DNA from 2 places in the Denitratimonas tolerans genome. Region 2 is predicted to be linked to the other one. Evidence: riboswitches for the same ligand, from Rfam matches in the RefSeq annotation. Region 2 holds a riboswitch; the other holds the start of a gene.
What was found. A riboswitch is a leader RNA that binds a small molecule or an ion and turns the genes downstream of it on or off. The one in region 2 is predicted to bind cobalamin.
Positions count from the first base shown of each region.

Region 1: another riboswitch for cobalamin. It lies ahead of WB794_RS12740 (TonB-dependent receptor domain-containing protein); the one in region 2 lies ahead of WB794_RS10855 (ribonucleoside-diphosphate reductase subunit alpha).

Region 1 covers NZ_JBBDHC010000022.1:24,303-33,187, reverse strand. Annotated here, with positions in the region: gene WB794_RS12755 (TIGR02449 family protein) at 1-57, opposite strand, end outside; gene WB794_RS12750 (EAL domain-containing protein) at 89-4,654, opposite strand; gene trpE (anthranilate synthase component I) at 4,837-6,312, shown strand; cobalamin riboswitch at 6,328-6,516, shown strand; gene WB794_RS12740 (TonB-dependent receptor domain-containing protein) at 6,642-8,447, shown strand; gene WB794_RS12735 (DUF1631 family protein) at 8,648-8,885, shown strand, end outside.
Region 2 covers NZ_JBBDHC010000016.1:17,801-26,685, reverse strand. Annotated here, with positions in the region: gene WB794_RS10860 (ribonucleotide-diphosphate reductase subunit beta) at 1-805, opposite strand, end outside; gene WB794_RS10855 (ribonucleoside-diphosphate reductase subunit alpha) at 838-3,378, opposite strand; cobalamin riboswitch at 3,583-3,795, opposite strand; gene WB794_RS10850 (TSCPD domain-containing protein) at 3,976-4,755, opposite strand; gene WB794_RS10845 (adenosylcobalamin-dependent ribonucleoside-diphosphate reductase) at 4,880-7,030, opposite strand; gene mutS (DNA mismatch repair protein MutS) at 7,448-8,885, shown strand, end outside.

The DNA.
Region 1 (8,885 bases), on a different contig from region 2:
CGCGTCGAGCTGGGCGGTCAGGTGATCGAGCTTCTGGCGCGAATCGGGGGTGGCCATGGCGGCACGATAGGCGGCGATCCGCAAGCGGTCAACCGGCCGGGGTGGTCCACTGCGTGCGGGCGTGCTTCAACAGGAAATCCAGGCAGGCGTCGGCCTCCATCGGCCGCGCCAGCAGGAAACCCTGGATCTCGTCGCAGCCCTGGCTGCGCAGGTAGCGCAGCTGTTCCGCGGTTTCCACGCCTTCCGCGATCACCGTCAGGCCGAGCGAGTGGGCCATGGTGATGATGGTGGAGGTGATGGCGGCATCATCCGGGTCGCGGGTCAGGTCGCCGACGAACTCCTTGTCGATCTTGAGGGTGTCGATCGGCAGGCGCTTGAGGTAGATCAGCGAGGAATAGCCGGTGCCGAAGTCGTCGATCGCGATGCTGACGCCGATGCGCTTGAGGTCGCGCAGGATCGTGATGGTCTGCTCGGCGTTCGCCATGACCACGCTTTCGGTCAGCTCCAGCTCCAGGCGGGTGGCGGGCAGGCCGCTCACTTCCAGCGCCTTCGCCACGCTCGCGGCGAGGTTGCCGCGCAGCAGCTGCAGCACCGAGACGTTGACGGCCACGCTGAGGTCGAGCACGCCCAGGTCGCGCCATTCGCACAGGCGATGGCAGGCTTCCGCCAGCACCCATTCGCCGATCGGCAGGATCAGCCCGGCCTCCTCGGCCAGCGGGATGAAGGTGGCCGGCGGAATCATGCCGAACTCTTCGCTGTCCCAGCGCAGCAGCGCTTCAACCCCGCTGATGCGCCCGTCGAACAGCGACTGGCGCGGCTGGAACTCCAGATACAGCTCCTCGCGGTCCAGCGCCCGGCGCAGCGCGGCGGTCAGGGTGGCACGACGCCGCACCTCGGCGTCCATGGCCTCGTCGTAGAACTGGAAGTTGTTGCGCCCGCGCTCCTTGGCGCGATACATCGCGGCGTCGGCGAACTTCAGCAGATCGGTCGGCACCTGGCCATGATCGGGAAACATGGAAATCCCGATCGACGGCGTGATCACGATGTCGCCGTGGCCTTCGGTCAGGATCGGTTCGCCGAACGCCGCCAGCACCGCCTCGGCCATGCCCTTCACCGCATCGCGGTCGTTGGCGTCCTCCATCACGATGGTGAACTCGTCGCCACCCAGGCGCGCCACGGTGTCCGAGCTGCCCACCACGCCCAGGAGGCGCGCTGCGGATGCCTTGAGGATGCGGTCGCCGGCGGCATGGCCGAGCGAGTCATTGATGACCTTGAAGTGGTCCAGATCCAGGAACAGCACCGCGACGCCGTATCCGTGGCGGCGCGCCCGCACCACGGCGCGTGACAGGCGCTCGGTCAGGAGGCTGCGGTTGGGCAGGCCGGTCAGGGTGTCGTAGTTGGCCAGGTAGCGCAGCTCCTGTTCGGCGCGCTTCTTGTCGGTGATGTCGTTGACCACCCACACGAAGTGGCTGCGAACGCCCAGCTCGTCGCGAACTTCGGTCTGCTCGATCCAGCCCAGGAACTGCTCGCCATCGGCGCGCCGCAGCCACATCTCGCCGCGGAAGTGGCCCTTGGCGACCAGTCCTTCGCGCGCCAGGCGATAGAACTCGGGGGAGTGCTGGCCGCTCTCCAGCAGGCTGTCGGGCATCCCGACGACGTCCTGCTCGGGGTAGCCGGTGATGCGCGAAAACGCCGGATTCACCGAGACGAAGCGGAAGTTGAGGTCAACCACCGCCACCGCCTCGTTCATGCTGCGCAGCACTTCGGACGCGGTCCGCCGCTCGCGCTCGGCCTGCCGGATGGCGGTCACGTCGTGCGCGGTGCCGGCCACGCGCAGCGGGTTGGATTCGCTATCGCGCTCGACCACCTTGCCGCGCGAACGCACCCAGATCCATTCGTTGTAGGCGTTGCGGATGCGGTGCTCGGATTCGAATGACGCGGTCTTGCCGGCGAGGTGGTCGTACATCAGCTTGTGCACCCGCGGCAGGTCGTCCGGGTGGATGGCCTCGCTGCGCCACTCTTCGGTCGTCAGCAGCTCTTCTTCCGGCGTGTGCAGCAGCTGGTCGGAACCGATGCGGTGCAGCCGGTTGCTGCGCAGGTCCCAGTCCCAGAACGAGTCGCCCGCGCCCCAGAGCGACAGCTTCAGCCGATCCTCGCGCTCGCGGATCTGCGCCAGCAGGTCGGCGCGGACCGCGGCGCGCTGGCGCTGGTGCCGCCACAGGACGAGCACCAGACCCAGCCCCAGCAGCCAGTAGACACCGTGGGCCGCGGATGATCGCCACCACGGCGGCACCACGGTGACCGGCACATTCAGCTCGCCCGAGCTCCAGATGCCATCGTGGTTGGTGGCGCGAACGCGAAAGGCGTAGCGGCCTGCCGGCAGGTTGGTGTAGACCGCCATGGGATTCGGCGCGGGCGGGCTGAAGTCCGCATCGAATCCGTCCAGCCGATAGGAATACAGGTTGATCTCCGGCGAGGTGTAGTCCAGCGCCGCGAAGCCCAGGCTCAGCACCTGGTCCTGCTGGGAAAACACCACCGGCGCGGAGCGGTTGAACGGCCCTATCAGGGCGTGGCGACCGCTGCCATGCCAGCTCAGCACCACGGGGGCGTCGAAGCGGCTGCGCTGCACCCGCGCCGGATCGATCAGGTTGAAGCCGCGGATTCCGCCGAAGGCGATCTGCCCGTCGCGCAGCGTCGCCACCGCGCCACCGTTGAACTCCAGATCCTGAAGCCCTGCGCTCAGCCCGAATCGCACCGCATTCCCATCGCCCCGGTCCAGCCGCACCAGGCCGTCATTGCCGCTCAGCCAGAGACGGCCCCGGGAGTCCTCGGCGATCGCATAGACGACCGACGGCATGCCCGTCGCCAAGATCGGCCAATTGCGAAACGTCATCATGCCATCCGGCCCCTCGACCACCTGATCCAGCCCGCGATGGCTGCCGATCCAGAGCGTGCCGTCGCGGGTCTCGTAGATGGCGCGCACGATGCTGCCCGAAAGCGAGTCGGGGCGCGCCGGATCGTGCGTGAAACTGCGGAAGTTCCCGCTCGACGGATCGCGCACGCTCAGGCCGGCCATTCCGCCCACCCACAGCCGCCCCCGCGAATCCTCGTGGATGGCCATGATCCGCCCCTGCTGCTGGGTCCCTTCGACGCCCGGACGCGGCTCGAACAGGGTCCGATCGCCGCTATGGGGTTCGTAGCGCATCAGCCCGCGGTTGCCATAGCCGATCCACAGCGCACCGTCGCGGCCGCGCTCGATCGCCCGCATCGGCAGCGGGCCGCCGCCCTCCTCGAGCATCACCGCAGTCGCCCGGCGGGTGCCCGGATCGAACTGGAAAAGCCCCATGCTGCTGGCGATCCAGTAGGCACCATCGTTGCCGGGCGCAAGCCCGGCGACGGTCGGCGCGACCAGCGCGCGGCCCGAACCGCTCGCCAGTGCGAAGGCGGCGTCGAAAGACTCGAACTCGTCGCGCAGCGGGTCGTAGCGGCGCAGACCGCCCTGGGTGCCCAGCCACAGGCTGCCGTCGTCGCCTTCGACCAGGCTGCGCACCACGTTGCCGGTGAGCGGATCGCGCGCCGGGTCGAGATCGAACACGGCCCGGAACGGGGTGCCGGCCGCCGGCGTGGTCACCACGCCGCGCACGTGGCTGCCCGCCCACAGCAGATCGGAGCGATCGATCATCAGCCGCGGCAGCCCGGCTTCGGCCAGCATGCCGTCAACCCAGGGATTGATCGGAATCGATACCGCGTCGCGCGTGGCCGGATCCATGTACCAGAGGTTTCCACGGGCCACCGACAGCCAGAGCGTGCCGTCGCCGGACTGCGCCAGCGCGATCACCTCGCAGCAGGCACCGTCCGACGCCCGCGGCGCGCTGGGCCAGACGACTTCGGCCGCGTCGGAGCCGACCGGCTTGCGGCGCAGTCCGGAGGGCGTCCCGATCCAGAGGGTTCCGGACGCATCCACCAGCAGCGCGCGCGCGCCTTCCACGGAGAACCGCTCGGCCCGGCCCTGGCCGGCCTCGATCCGATAGATCCCGTGGCCGGCGGCGACCCAGACATCGCCTTGGCCATCGAGCGCGAGGGCATTGACGGTGCGGGTAATGCCGGTGCTGCCACCGCCGGTCAGGATCTGCTCGAAGGCGAGCACCTGGCGATACTGGCCGGACTGTTCATCGACCAGTCCGATCCCGCCCGGACGCGCGACCCAGAGCCCGACGCCGGCCTGATACAGGAGCGCGTCGATCTGGGCCGCCGCCATCGCACCCTGGCTGGGTGCGAGCGGCACCGGCGTGACGCTGCGACGCGCGGGATCGATCACGAAAAGCCCGTCGCGCAAGGTGCCCACGTAGAGCGCACCGCGCGCGTCCTCCGCCAGCGCCTGGGCAAAGCTCGGCAACGCGCTGTCGATGCCCGTCAGGATGTCGAGGGTGACGAAGGTGTAACCGTCGAAGCGATGCAGCGCGCCCTGGGTGGCCACCCACACGAAGCCTTCACGATCCTGGAGAAATGCCGTGACCGTGCTCTGCAGCAACCCCTGGCGACTGTCGAGCGTGCGGAAGTAGTAGTCACGCACCACGGCCAGTCCAACCGCGGGCGCAAGCGCCACTCCCAGCGCCAGCAGCACCACGGCTCGGCGGAAGAGCCGCGCGACCATGTCAGGTTTCCCCTCGAACATGCCGTATCGACCACGCGCAAATCGAGGTTCAGTGTAGGGTGCGCCTGTCGCGCCAGCAACAGATTGCCGCCGCTGCGGAAATGTGCCGGAGGGCGCGTGCTCCAGCGGCCATCGGTCGAACGCGCTGGCATACTGTCGCCCCCTTTTTCCGGCCACCGCCCGTGATCGACGCCGCCACCTTCCAGTCCTTCGCCGCCGCCGGCCATACCCGCATCCCGGTGGTGCGGGAAGTGCTGTCGGATCTGGACACGCCGCTGTCGGTCTACCTCAAGCTGGCCGACGGCCCGCACACCTACCTGTTCGAGTCGGTCGAGGGCGGCGAGCGTTTCGGGCGCTATTCGATCATCGGCCTGCCGGCGCGGCGAGTGTATGCGGTGCGCGGCCAGATGCTGGAAACGATCGAACACGGCGAAGTGGTGGCACGGCGCGAAGTCGCCGATCCGCTGGCCGAGGTCGAAGCGCTGCGCCTGGCCCATTCGGTGCCCAGGATCGACGGCCTGCCCGGCTTCACCGGCGGCCTGGTCGGCTGGTTCGGCTTCGAGTGCGTGGAGTACGTGGAGCCGCGCCTGGGCCGGGGTCACGCGCCCGACGAACTGGGTACGCCCGATATCTTCCTGATGCTGTCCGAGGAGCTGGCGGTATTCGACAGCCTCAAGGGACGCCTCTACCTCATCGTGCACGCCGACCCGGCCGAGCCGCAGGCCTGGGCGCGCGCCAACCGGCGCCTGGAGTCGCTCGAACACCGCCTGCGCCACGGCGGCGCGCCCTATCCGGAGACCCTGCACGGCAAGGTGCTGGACGAGGCCGATTTCGTCAGCGGCTTCACCCGCGAGGGTTTCCTCGACGCGGTGCAGCGCTGCCAGGACTACATCCGTGCCGGCGACGCCTTCCAGGTGGTGCTGAGCCAGCGCCTGAGCATCCCGTTCCATGCGCGCCCGGTGGATGTCTACCGCGCGCTGCGGGCGATGAATCCTTCGCCCTACATGTACTTCCTCGACACCGGCACCACCCAGGTGGTGGGCTCTTCGCCCGAGATTCTGGTACGTCTGCAGCACGGCGAAGTCACGGTGCGGCCGATCGCCGGCACCCGCCCGCGCGGGCGCACGCCCGAGGAAGACCTGGCGCTGGAACGCGAGCTCCTGGCCGATCCCAAGGAGCGCGCCGAGCACCTGATGCTGATCGATCTGGGACGCAGCGACGTCGGACGGGTTTCCGCACCCGGCACGGTCGAGGTCGGCGAACGCTTCCTGATCGAGCGCTACAGCCACGTCATGCACATCGTCAGCGAAGTCACCGGAACGCTGCGCGAGGGGCTTTCCTACATGGACGTGCTGCGCGCCACCTTCCCGGCGGGCACGGTGTCCGGCGCGCCCAAGATCCGCGCGCTGGAAATCATCCGCGCGCTGGAGCCGGTCAAGCGCAACATCTATTCGGGCGCGGTCGGCTACCTCGGCTGGCACGGCGACGCCGACACCGCCATCGCGATCCGCACCGCCGTCATCCAGGACGGACGCCTGCATATCCAGGCCGGTGCCGGCATCGTCTACGACTCCGATCCGGAAAGAGAGTGGGACGAAACCATGAACAAGGGCCGCGCCCTGTTCCGCGCCGTGGCGCAGGCGGCCCAGGGGCTTTGATCGCGGCTTTGCGATAGAATCCGCGCCGCTTCAGGTGCTCGGGAAGCCGGTGCGAATCCGGCGCTGCCCCCGCAACGGTAAGCAGGCGTCATTTGCCCACGTCCTTTCGGGGGACAGTCACTGGCCGCAGGGCCGGGAAGGCGGGCGAAGCGGGAGCGATCCCGGCCTGCCAGCCCGGAGACCGGCCTGCAGCGCCGGCGCTGCGCGTCGGCTCCGTTGCGTCGCGGTGGGCGATGCGGACGTGCGCATCGAGCTCCCGTTTCCGGGTTTCGGCGCGGCGTCTGCCAACCACGGCACGCGCCCGCTTTCCTTCCCCGGAGCATGATTCGATGTCCTTTTTTCGTCCCGCCCTTCTTGCCGCGGCGCTCGCGCCCGCGCTCCTCCTGCCTGCCCAGGCCCAGTCCCTGCCGAGGACCGACCCGGTGCTGGTCACCGCCACGCGCCTGGCGCAGCCGCAGTCCGCCTCGCTCGCCGCGGTCAGCGTGATCGACCGCGACGCGATCGACGCCAGCGCCAGCGTCGACGTGCTCGACCTCCTGCGCCGCGTGCCGGGCCTGGACGTGGTGCGCGGCGGCGGGCTCGGTCAACAGACCAGCCTGTTCATCCGCGGCGGCAACTCCAACCACGCCCTGGTCCTGATCGACGGGGTGCGCGTGTCGGCGCTGGGCACCGGGATCTATCCCTGGGAGCAGCTGCCGCTGTCGGCGATCGAGCGCATCGAGATCGTGCGCGGGCCGCGCGCGGCGCTGTGGGGTGCCGATGCGCTCAGCGGCGTGATCCAGATTTTCACCCGCCGCGATGCGGCAAGCCGCGCCGCACTGCGGGCCGGCAACCACGACACCTGGGGCATCGAGGCGGGTGCGGGCGCGCGCTCGGCGCGCGGCGGCTTCGGCCTCAGCGCCGGCTGGCTCGACACCCGCGGCACCGACGCCACCACGCCCTCGAACTGGAGCCATGACCCGGACCGCGACGGTGCGCTCTACCGCACGCTTGCGGCGCACGGCGACCTGGCGCTGGGCAGCCAGCAGGTCGAAGCCAGCCTGCTGCACGGCGACAACGACATCGAGTTCGACCAGGGCCGATCCAACACCCGCCAGGACGTGTTCGGGCTGGCGCTGGGCGGCGGGCTTGGCGCGGACTGGAGCCATCGCTTCAGCCTCAGCGGCAGCCGCGACCGGCTCGACACCCCGGACGCCGTCACGCGCTACCTCTCGCGCCGGCGCCAGGCCGACTGGCAGCACAGCCTCACGACCGGCACGCAGGGTGCCCTGACCCTCGGGCTGTCCTGGCTGAGCGAGCGCGGCCGGCAGATGGACACCGCCGCCGGCAGCGACGTGTACGGGCAATCGCGCCACACCCGCGCCGCCTTCGCCGCCTGGCAGGGCCGCATCGATGCGCATGCGTTCGAGTTTTCAGGTCGCTACGACGACAACAGCGTCTACGGCAGCGAGTCGAGCTTCGCCGGGGCCTGGGGCTGGGAGCTGACCGGCGCGCTGCGGCTGTCGGCAAGCTGGGGCCAGGGCTTCCGCGCACCGACCATGAACGAGCTGTACTCGCCCGGCTGGGGCGGCTGGTACGCCGGCAATCCCGCGCTGGCTCCGGAGCGTTCGGAAAGCACCGAGCTGGCGCTGCGCCTGACCTCGGGCGCGGCGAGCGAAGTGTCTCTGCGCGCCTTCCGCAACGCCCTCGACCAGCTGATCGACTTCAGCGGCGCGCAGGCCCAGGCGATCAACGTGGCGCGCGCGCGCACCGACGGTGCCGAACTCGAGTGGCGCTGGCAGCCCGTGGGCTGGAACGTCGAGGCCAGCGCCACCTGGCAGGATCCGCAGAACCGCGATACCGGCGAGGCGCTGCTGCGGCGCCCGGCGCGCAAGGCCAGCGCGCTCGTGGAGCGGGTGTTCGACGGCGGCCAACGCCTGGGCGTGGAAGCCCACGCGGCCTCCGAGCGGCCCGACTTCGGCACCCGCCTGGCCGGTTACGGCGTGCTGTCGGCGCGCGCCAGCCTGCCGCTGTCGGCCGGCCTGTGGCTGGATGCGCGCATCGACAACCTGCTCGATCGCGACTATGTCCTGGTGGACGGCTACCGCACGCCCGGCCCCACCGCGCTGTTGAGCCTGCGCTGGCAGGCGCGCTGACAATCAACCCGCCGGGTTGAGCGAATGACGCGGCCAGGGAAGGCCGCCGCCCCGCCGACCCGCCCACGGTCGGATTCGCGCAGGTTTCTCGATTCACCCCGCTGCGGCACGCGGAGATTTTCTCCCGCCGTTTGCGCGGGGCTTGATCTGTGACGCGCATCATAGAATGATTCGCTCAACGCACAGGGGGGCGGACCGGCATGCACACATCGGGCACAGAGGCACGCCGAAGCGCGTCTGCCGAAGGAAACAGGATCGCCGCGCGCGGCTTTCCGCCGCGGCGCCGGGCCGTGCTTGAAGGCATTTTCGGATTTTTCCGGGACGAGTTTTCCCGCGCGCTGGAATCGATGCTCAACGAGCTCGAGCAGCAGTTGTTCCGCAGTGCCGAGCACGCCCGCAGCAACGAGGTGCAGCGCGCCCTGCTGGAATCACGCAAAC
Region 2 (8,885 bases):
CGATGGCGACGATCTTCTCGCGGCAGTCGGCGAAGGCCTGGCGGCCGCGCGGGGTCTTGTAGAGCGACTTGAGCACTTCCTTGCCGTACTGCACGTGCACTTCGAACTCGTCCTGGGCGATCTTCTGGATCGCCTTGCCGATGGGCTGGAACAGGCCGGTGGATTCGCATACGCCGAAGGTGACGGCGAAGGAGGCCATGAACTGGATGCGCTCCATGCACAGCAGGGTCACGATGAAGAGATAGATCGCGTTGTAGGTGGCCTGGTCGTTCGGGCGCGCGCCGCGGGCGTAGTCCAGGCTCACCGCCAGCGCCGCGTCGAAGGCTTCGCCCACGGTCTTGAGCCGCGCCATGGCCTCCTTGACCGCGAGGATCTCGCTGAGGATGTCGTCGGGGCTGTCGAAGCTGTTGCGCACGATCTCCGAGTAGGTGGCCGCGTGCACGATCTCGTTGCGGGTGATCTCCACCCAGCCGGCCCAGGCCTCCGAGCTGGTGCACACCGGCGCCAGCACGGCGGCGATGGAGTGCGCCGCCACGCTGTCGGCCTCCCACTGCCAGGCCAGCGTCTTCACCATCATGTCGTAGGTGGCCCTGTCGCAGGTCTTGAACTGCACGTTGCAGGGCGCGTAGTCGAACTCGTTCTCGTCCCAGTCCTGGCTTTTCAGGGTCTTGTAGAGCTTCCACAGCGCCGGGAAATGCTTGTTTATGGTGTCGAACAGGCCCGGGTCGGTGCCCAGGATGATTTCCGGGGCCTCGTAGTCGGTCTTCTCGGTATTGAAGATCTTGCCGGGCAGGGCGGGCGTCATGGAGGTTTCCTTCGAACGGGAGGCGGCCGGCGTCACAGCGTGCAGCCTTCGCAGGCGCCGGCGTCGCCCGCCTCGCTCATGCGTCCGCCGTCGCTCACCGAAACGCCCGAGGCGACGTTGGAGTTGTAGTAGTAGCGGGTCTTGATGCCGTACTTGAACATCGCGAAGTACTGCGCCAGCAGATCCTTGCTGCCCACCTTCTCGTCGCCGCGGATGCGCCGCCACAGGTCGGCGGAGATGGCCTGGTCGGTGAACTTCTGGAACACCGCGTAGGCCTTGAGCATGTCCACTTCCGCGATGTCCCAGGCCGACTGGTACATGCAGGCGTCATCGTCGCTGTCCGGTGCGGCCCAGCGGATGGTGACGTTGCCGTCGGTCTTGCCCAGCGTCGCGTCGCGCACCGGATAGATGGAGTTGGGCTGGCCCAGCGCCTTGGAGGAGGACTCCCCCGGCATGAAGGCGACCAGGCAGGAGTGGCCGATGCCGCCGGTCGCGATGATCTCGCGCCGCAGCGCCTCCCAGTCGTAGCGGTAGCGGAAGTCGCCGAGCGCGTCGACGCTGCGGTTGTAGGTGTCGATCGGCAGCCAGCCGTCCACCCAGCGGGTCTTGTGGATCCAGCGCGGCAGCCCGCGCTCGCGCGCCACGCGCAGCGAGGCGCGGATCGCGAAGTACATGTGCCGCTCGGCGATGCGGTGCAGCTCCTCGCGGCCCTCCGGGGTGTCGAAGCGCAGCTTCTTGCGCGCCATCGTCGTGGCCACGCCCATCAGGCCGATGCCGGCGTTCATGCGCGCCTTCGCGGTGACGCCGATGTGCGGCAGCGCGTAGTGGCTGTGTTCGATGCAGTAGTCGATCATCCTGAGGGTGAGGTACATCGCCTCCTCGTAGGCGGCATCGTCGTCCTCGGGGAGGTTGTCGCAGGCGATCGCGCCCAGCGAGCACAGCGCCACCTCCGGCTCGGCGTAGGTTTCCAGGATGCGGCTGACGACGAAGGTCTCGCCCGCCTCGCTGGTGACCTGTTCGCCTTCTTTGAGCTCGCCGGCGAAGATGCTCCGGCCGTTGCGGGTCAGCGCGGCGCTGAAGTCGAGCCGGCGGCGCTCGCCGCCCAGCAGCTCCACCTCGATCCAGCCCACCTCGCGATCCGAATACAGGTCGCGCATGTCCCGGTAGGGCCGGTTCGGCTCGCAGATTTCCAGGCACAGGTTGGAGGAGTGGATCGGCTCCTTGAACGGCGTGTGGCGGTTCATCTCGTCGATGTTCGCAAGGTAGGCCACGCCGGTTTCCAGCGCCTCGTTGAGCGAGGTGAGCAGCAGCTCGCGCGGCTGGAACCACTCCTTGCGGAACGCCGGATCGGCTTCCAGGCGCTCGTACTCGCGGCGGAAGCCTTCCGCGTCGTCGCTGAAGAACAGCGCGGTCAGGCGCGGCGCGGTGTAGACGTTGAAGGAAAACGCGCGCTCGTTCTTCGCGGCTTTTTCCGCGAACAGGCGGTTGGTCACCAGGGCGTAGTGCAGGTCGCGGTTCTTGCGGTCCTCGGTGCTGCGCGGATTGCGCAGGTGCGCGATGACCTCGGCCTCCGGGTCGAACCCCGAGTAGTAGGTGGTGCAGGCGCCGCCGCGCCCGGCCTGCATGTTGGCGTGCACCGCCTTGCCCAGCGCCGCGTAGTAGGGCAGCTTGCCCATGTGCTCGATCAGCCCGCCGCGCACCGGATCGCCCTTGCTGCGGGTGACGAGGTGGCTGCCGATGCCGGCCGAGGAGGCCGTCATGCGGTAGGCGATGTGGTCGCCGATCGCAAGCGAAGCCTCGCTGTCGCCGGCAACGTACAGGCAGCACGAGGCGAAGCCGCGCAGGCGGGTGCCGAGGTTGACGTAGTTGGGCGTCGGCGCGGAGATCTTCTTCTCCGCGAAGGCGCGATAGAAGCGCCGCACCAGGTCGATGCGCGCGTCCCTCGGCGCCTGCTCGGCGAGCGCCATCGCCATGCGCAGGTAAACGAACTGCTGGGTCTCGTACTCCTGCCCGGTGGCGCGGTTCTGCAGGCTGTACTTGCGGCGGATGTAGTGCAGCGCGAAGTGCGGGGTGTCGTAGTCGCGCGCGTGGTCGATGATGCCCTCCAGCGCCGCGTAGTCGTCCGCGTCGTAGTCGAGCCGCACCATCACGCCGTCGGCCACCATGCGCGCGTGCAGCTGCGCGACGGTGGGAATGCCCGCGCCGTGGATGCTCTTGTGCAGGTGCGGCGCATACAGCCTTCCGGCCATGCGGTAGTACGACCAGGTGCCCATGTCCAGGCAGTTCTGGATCAGCTTTTCCTGCAGCTCGGCGCTGGACACCGTTTCGGGCATCGCGCTCATCACGTTGATGACGATGCGGCTCCAGTCCACCTTGTCGCCGAACGCCGAGGCCGCCCACTCGCCCCAGCCGTTGAGCTTGCGCGGGATGTAGGGCTCGGTGCTGCCATCGCGCTTGCGGATGGTGCGCGAGAACGCGGGGCGCTGCGCGGGCGCGGGCGGCTCGGCCGGCGGCGCAGCGGGCGGCTCGCCTTCGTTCAGGGAAAGCAGTTCGGTCAGATCCATCGCTGGCATGTGCATCTCTCCTGCGGCCAGACGGCCGCACACGGTCCAGAACCTGCTCCCTCGCGCAGGGCGTGTGGATCGTGCTTCGGCGAATGCGTGCGCCGGCGCGCGGACCTTCGTCACGCGCCTGCGACACGCCTCCCCGCGGAAGCGGTCACCTGCGCCGGGCGTGGTATCAGCATCGGTCATCGGCGTCTCACCGCCTGAGACCGGGCCTTTCCCGGCGTGTCGGCAGGTCTTCGGACTCGCGGACGCGGGCTCTCGCCCTCCTACTCGGCTTGGCTTCCCAGGTGCTGCGACCCAGTGCCGTTGACGCCTTTCGCTTCCACTTACCGCTGCGGGGCAGTTCCGGGTTTGCACCGGATTCCCTATTCAGCCTGCCCGCGCTGCACCGCGGGCCAGGACACCGACCGACACAAGATATTGGGGTGAACTGGCCGCGTCAACACAAGATGGACCCATGCGGCGCGCACGGAGCGACATCATCGGAAAGTGCGCCAGCTGCCCTCGGCGGCGCGCGCATACGGGTGCGCGCCGCGCGTCCGCGGCGGGAGTCAGGCGGTACCGGATCGGGCGCGGATCACGGGCGCGCGGGCCACGCCCGGCTCACCCGCACTTGCTGTATCCGCAGTTCAGGCAGGTGGCGCAGCCGTCGAGGATGACCAGCGCCTTGGCGCTGCACTTGTGGCAAATCGTGGCGGAAGGCGGGAAGCTCGCGCCTTCGCCGGTGACCTCGATGTCTTCCGAATCGCCGGGGGCGGCGTCCGAGGCGGGCACCGGCGCGGTCAGGGTGCCGGCGTCAGGCTTTTTTTTTGAGCGGTCCTCGACGGCACGGCGCTTTTCCGCGATCAGGGCGCGCTGTTCGTCGCTCAGATCCGGGTCGTGCATGAGGCCGATGGCCTTGAGGTGGTCCTCGATGATGCCGCCCAGGTCGGCCACCAGCGAGGGCATGTAGACGCCGCCGCCCTTGAAGTAGCCGCCGCGCGGATCGAACACGGCCTTCATCTCCTCCACCAGGAAGGTGACGTCGCCACCCTTGCGGAACACCGCGGACATGATGCGGGTAAGCGCCACGATCCACTGGAAGTGCTCCATCGACTTGGAGTTGATGAAGATCTCGAACGGACGGCGCTGCTCGTGCTCGGTGCCGGGATTGAGCACGATGTCGTTGATGGTGACGTACATGGCGTGTTCGACCAGCGGCGGCTTGATCTTGTAGGTGCTGCCGATCAGGACTTCCGGGCGCTTGATGCGCTCGTGCATCTGGATCACGTTGTCTTCCGGCTCGGCGGCCGGCGCGCTGGTGGCGGCGGGAAGCTCCCTGGCCGTGTCTTCGGGACGAAGGACGGCGTATCCCTTGATCTTCTGGGTGATCCTGACGGTCATGTAACGAAACTCCGGTCAAACGGTGCTGCATGGATTCGGATGCCGCGGCGGGCGCGTCGGCGCGGCTGGAACCGGGACGCACGGGGCGCGTCTGCGCGCGCCGCCGTGCTCCGGCGCAGGGCATTCAGAACTTGCCGTAATAGCCTTCCTTCAGGGCATCGAACAGGTTGGCGGCGGTGTGCAATTCGCCGTCGTACTCGATCTCTTCGTTGCCTTTCACTTCCACCACCGAGCCGTCTTCCAGCTCGAAGCGATAGACGGTGCTTTCCAGATCGGACTCCTTCACCAGCACGCCCTGGAAGGCGGCGGGGTTGAAGCGGAAGGTGGTGCAGCCCTTCAGCCCCTGCTGCCAGGCGTAGCGGTAGATGTCCTTGAACTCCTCGTAGGGGTAGTCGGTGGGGACATTGGCGGTCTTGGAGATGGAGGAGTCGACCCACTTCTGCGCCGCAGCCTGCACGTCCACGTGCTCCTTCGGGCTGATGTCGTCGGCGGCGATGAAGTAGTCGGGGAGCCTGGCGGCAGCGTCCTCGGCGTAAGGCATCGCCTTCGGATTGACCAGCTCGCGGTAGGCCAGGAGCTCGTAGGACCACACGTCGACCTTTTCCTTGGTCTTCTTGCCTTCGCGGATCACGTTGCGGCTGTAGTGGTGGGCGAAGCTGGGCTCGATGCCGTTGGAGGCGTTGTTGGCCAGCGACAGCGAGATGGTACCGGTGGGCGCGATCGAACTGTGGTGGGTGAAGCGGCAGCCGGTTTCGGCCAGCGCCTCGACCAGCTCGGGTGCCACCTCGGCGACCTGCTGCATGTAGCGGCTGTACTTGGCGTGCAGCACGCGGCCGGGAATTTCCTGGCCGACCTTCCAGCCGTCGCGCACCATTTCCGGGCGCTTGCGCAGCATCGCGGCGTCGACGGTGAAGAGCACGTCCATGATCGGTGCCGGACCCTTTTCCCGCGCCAACGCCAGGCCGGTTTCCCAGCCGGCCAGCGCCATCTCGCGCGAAACGCGCTCGGTGAACTCGCAGCTCTCGGGGCTGCCGTACTTCATGCGCAGCAGGGTGAGCGTGCTGCCGAGGCCGAGGAAGCCCATGCCGTGGCGGCGCTTGTGGAGGATTTCCTCGCGCTGGCGCTCCAGCGGCAGCCCGTTGACCTCGACCACGTTGTCGAGCATGCGGGTGAACACGCGCACCACTTCCCGGTATTCGTCCCAGTCGAAGGAGGCGCGCTCGGTGAAGGGATGGCGCACGAACTTGGTGAGGTTGACCGAGCCCAGCAGGCAGGCACCATAGGGCGGCAGGGGCTGTTCGCCGCAGGGGTTGGTCGCGCGGATGTTCTCGCACCACCAGTTGTTGTTCATCTCGTTGACGCGGTCGATCAGGATGAAGCCCGGCTCGGCGTAGTCGTAGGTGGATACCATGATCATGTCCCACAGGTGCCGCGCCTTGATGTGGCCGTACACCCGGCAGGCCACGCGCCCGTCGTCGCGCACGATGTAGTTCTTCTGCACCGGCCACTCGCGCCACAGCACCTGGGCGCTGTCGGACAGGTCCACGTCGCCCTTTTCCTGGGCGTTGAGCGGGAACACCAGCGGCCAGTCGCCGTCGCGTTCGACCGCCTGCATGAAACCGTCGGTGATCAGCAGCGAGAGGTTGAACTGGCGCAGCCGCCCGTCCTCGCGCTTGGCGCGGATGAAGTCCTTCACGTCCGGATGGGAGACATCGAAGGTGCCCATCTGCGCGCCGCGCCGCCCGCCGGCCGAAGACACCGTGAAACACATCTTGTCGTAGATGTCCATGAAGGACATCGGGCCGGAGGTGTAGGAGCCGGCACCCGCGACGAAGGCCCCCTTGGGGCGCAGGGTCGAAAACTCGTAGCCGATGCCGCAGCCCGCCTTCAGGGTGAGGCCGGCCTCGTGGACCTTCTCCAGGATCCCGTCCATCGAGTCCTCGATGGTGCCCGAGACGGTGCAGTTGATCGTGCTGGTGGCCGGCTTGTGTTCCTGCGCGCCGGCGTTGGAGGTGATGCGCCCGGCCGGGATCGCGCCGCGGCGCAGCGCCCAGGTGAAGCGCTCCATCCAGTACTTCTGCAGTTCCGCGGTCGGCTCGGCATCGGCCAGCGCCTTGGCCACGCGCCGGTAGGTGCCGTCGATGTCGGCATCCAGCGCCACGCCCTGCTTGGTCTTGAGGCGATACTTCTTGTCCCAGATGTCGGCCGACGCCGGCTGCATCGCAATGTCCTGTGTGGTGTCCGTAACCACGGCCTCCAGCCTCGCGGTGCTCATGCCCGTTGTATCTCCCGTTTGTTCATTGTTCTGACCGAGGTGCCGACCCGGCGAGGATCGGCTTCGGAAACGCGCGCCGGCTGCCGTGCGGCGCTGCCTGCCCGTGCACCGGCAGTCACCCCGCGCCCTTGCCGCACGCCCCTCCGGCACCGCTCCCGCACACCACAGCGCTCCGTTTGCGCCACAAGTTGTTGGGTCTGGTCATCGGATCGAACCACAACATCTTGTGGATCGACCGGGAGACCATAGCCCCCGCTCCGGGGCCAAGTCAATGTCAAATTTCGTGCGCCCGCCCTTGCATTCCGTCACGCTTCTGATCCATCAAGCCGCTGCGCCATTTGCGCCCGCCGACGCAGCCGCGCGGGCCGCCGCGGCGGCTCCTGTACCATGCGGTGCCCGCCCCGTCGCTGATGCCCGATGAGTTCCCCCCGCGCCCCGAAGGACGCCGCTCCCGAACACACGCCGCTGATGAAGCAGTACTTCTCGGCCAAGGCCGAGCATCCGGAGGTGCTGCTGTTCTTCCGCATGGGCGACTTCTACGAGCTCTTCTACGACGACGCGCGGCGCGCGGCAAAGCTGCTCGACATCACCCTCACCCAGCGCGGCAGCTCGGGCGGCGCGCCGATCCCGATGGCCGGGGTGCCGGCGCATTCGCACGAGGGCTATCTCGCGCGCCTGGTGGCGCTGGGCGAATCGGTCGCGATCTGCGAGCAGATCGGCGATCCGGCACAGGCCAAGGGGCTGGTGGAACGCCGCGTGGTGCGCATCGTCACGCCCGGCACCGTCACCGACGAAGCCCTGCTGGACGAGCGCCGCGACACCCTGCTGATGGCCCTGGCACCGGCGCGCGAGGGGTATGGGCTGGCCTGGGCGGATCTTTCGAGCGGGCGGTTTTTCGTCAACGAAGTGGAAAGCGACGACGCGCTCGCCGCGGAACTGGCGCGACTGGAACCGGCCGAACTGCTGCTTCCCGACCAGGACAGCCTGCCCGAGTGGCTCGGCGCGCAGGCGGGCGTTCGACGCCGCGCGCCCTGGCTGTTCGACGCCGAGGCCGCACGGCGCGCGCTGACGCGCTTTTTCCGGGTGCACGATCTCGCAGGCTTCGGGCTGGACGCGCGCCCGCGCGCCACCGCCGCGGCCGGGGCGCTGCTGGCCTACGTCGAGGAAACCCAGAAGCAGCGCCTGCCGCATCTTTCGTCCATCGCCTTCGAGTCGGCCGAGGACGGCATCGCGATGAACGCCGCCACGCGCCGCCATCTGGAGCTGGATTCGCGCGTGGACGGCAACCTGCGCCACACCCTGCTGGGCGTGATCGACACCAGCATCACCCCGATGGGCGGACGCCTGCTGCGGCGCTGGCTGCACCGCCCGCTGCGCGACCAGCGCGTCCTGCGCGAGCGCCACCATGCGGTGGCGACCCTGCTGGATACCGGCGTCCTGGAACCGCTGCGCGAACGCTTCCGCGCGCTCGGCGATCTCGAACGCATCCTCGCGCGCGTCGCCCTGCGTTCGGCCCGCCCGCGCGATCTTTCCACCCTGCGCGACGGGCTGGCGGCGCTGCCGGACATTCGCGCTGAACTTTCGCCGCTGGATTCCCCGCGCCTTTCCGCGCTCGCCGCGGAGCTGGGCGAACACGGCGACAGCGCCGAGCTGCTCGCGCGCGCCGTGATGGCACAGCCTCCGGTCCTGCTGCGCGACGGCGGCGTCATCGCCGATGGCTTCGATGCGGAACTCGACGAACTGCGCCGCCTGGCCACCAACGCCGACCAGTTCCTGCTCGACCTGGAGGCCCGCGAACGCGCTGCCACCGGCATCGCCACGCTCAAGGTCGGCTACAACCGCGTGCACGGCTACT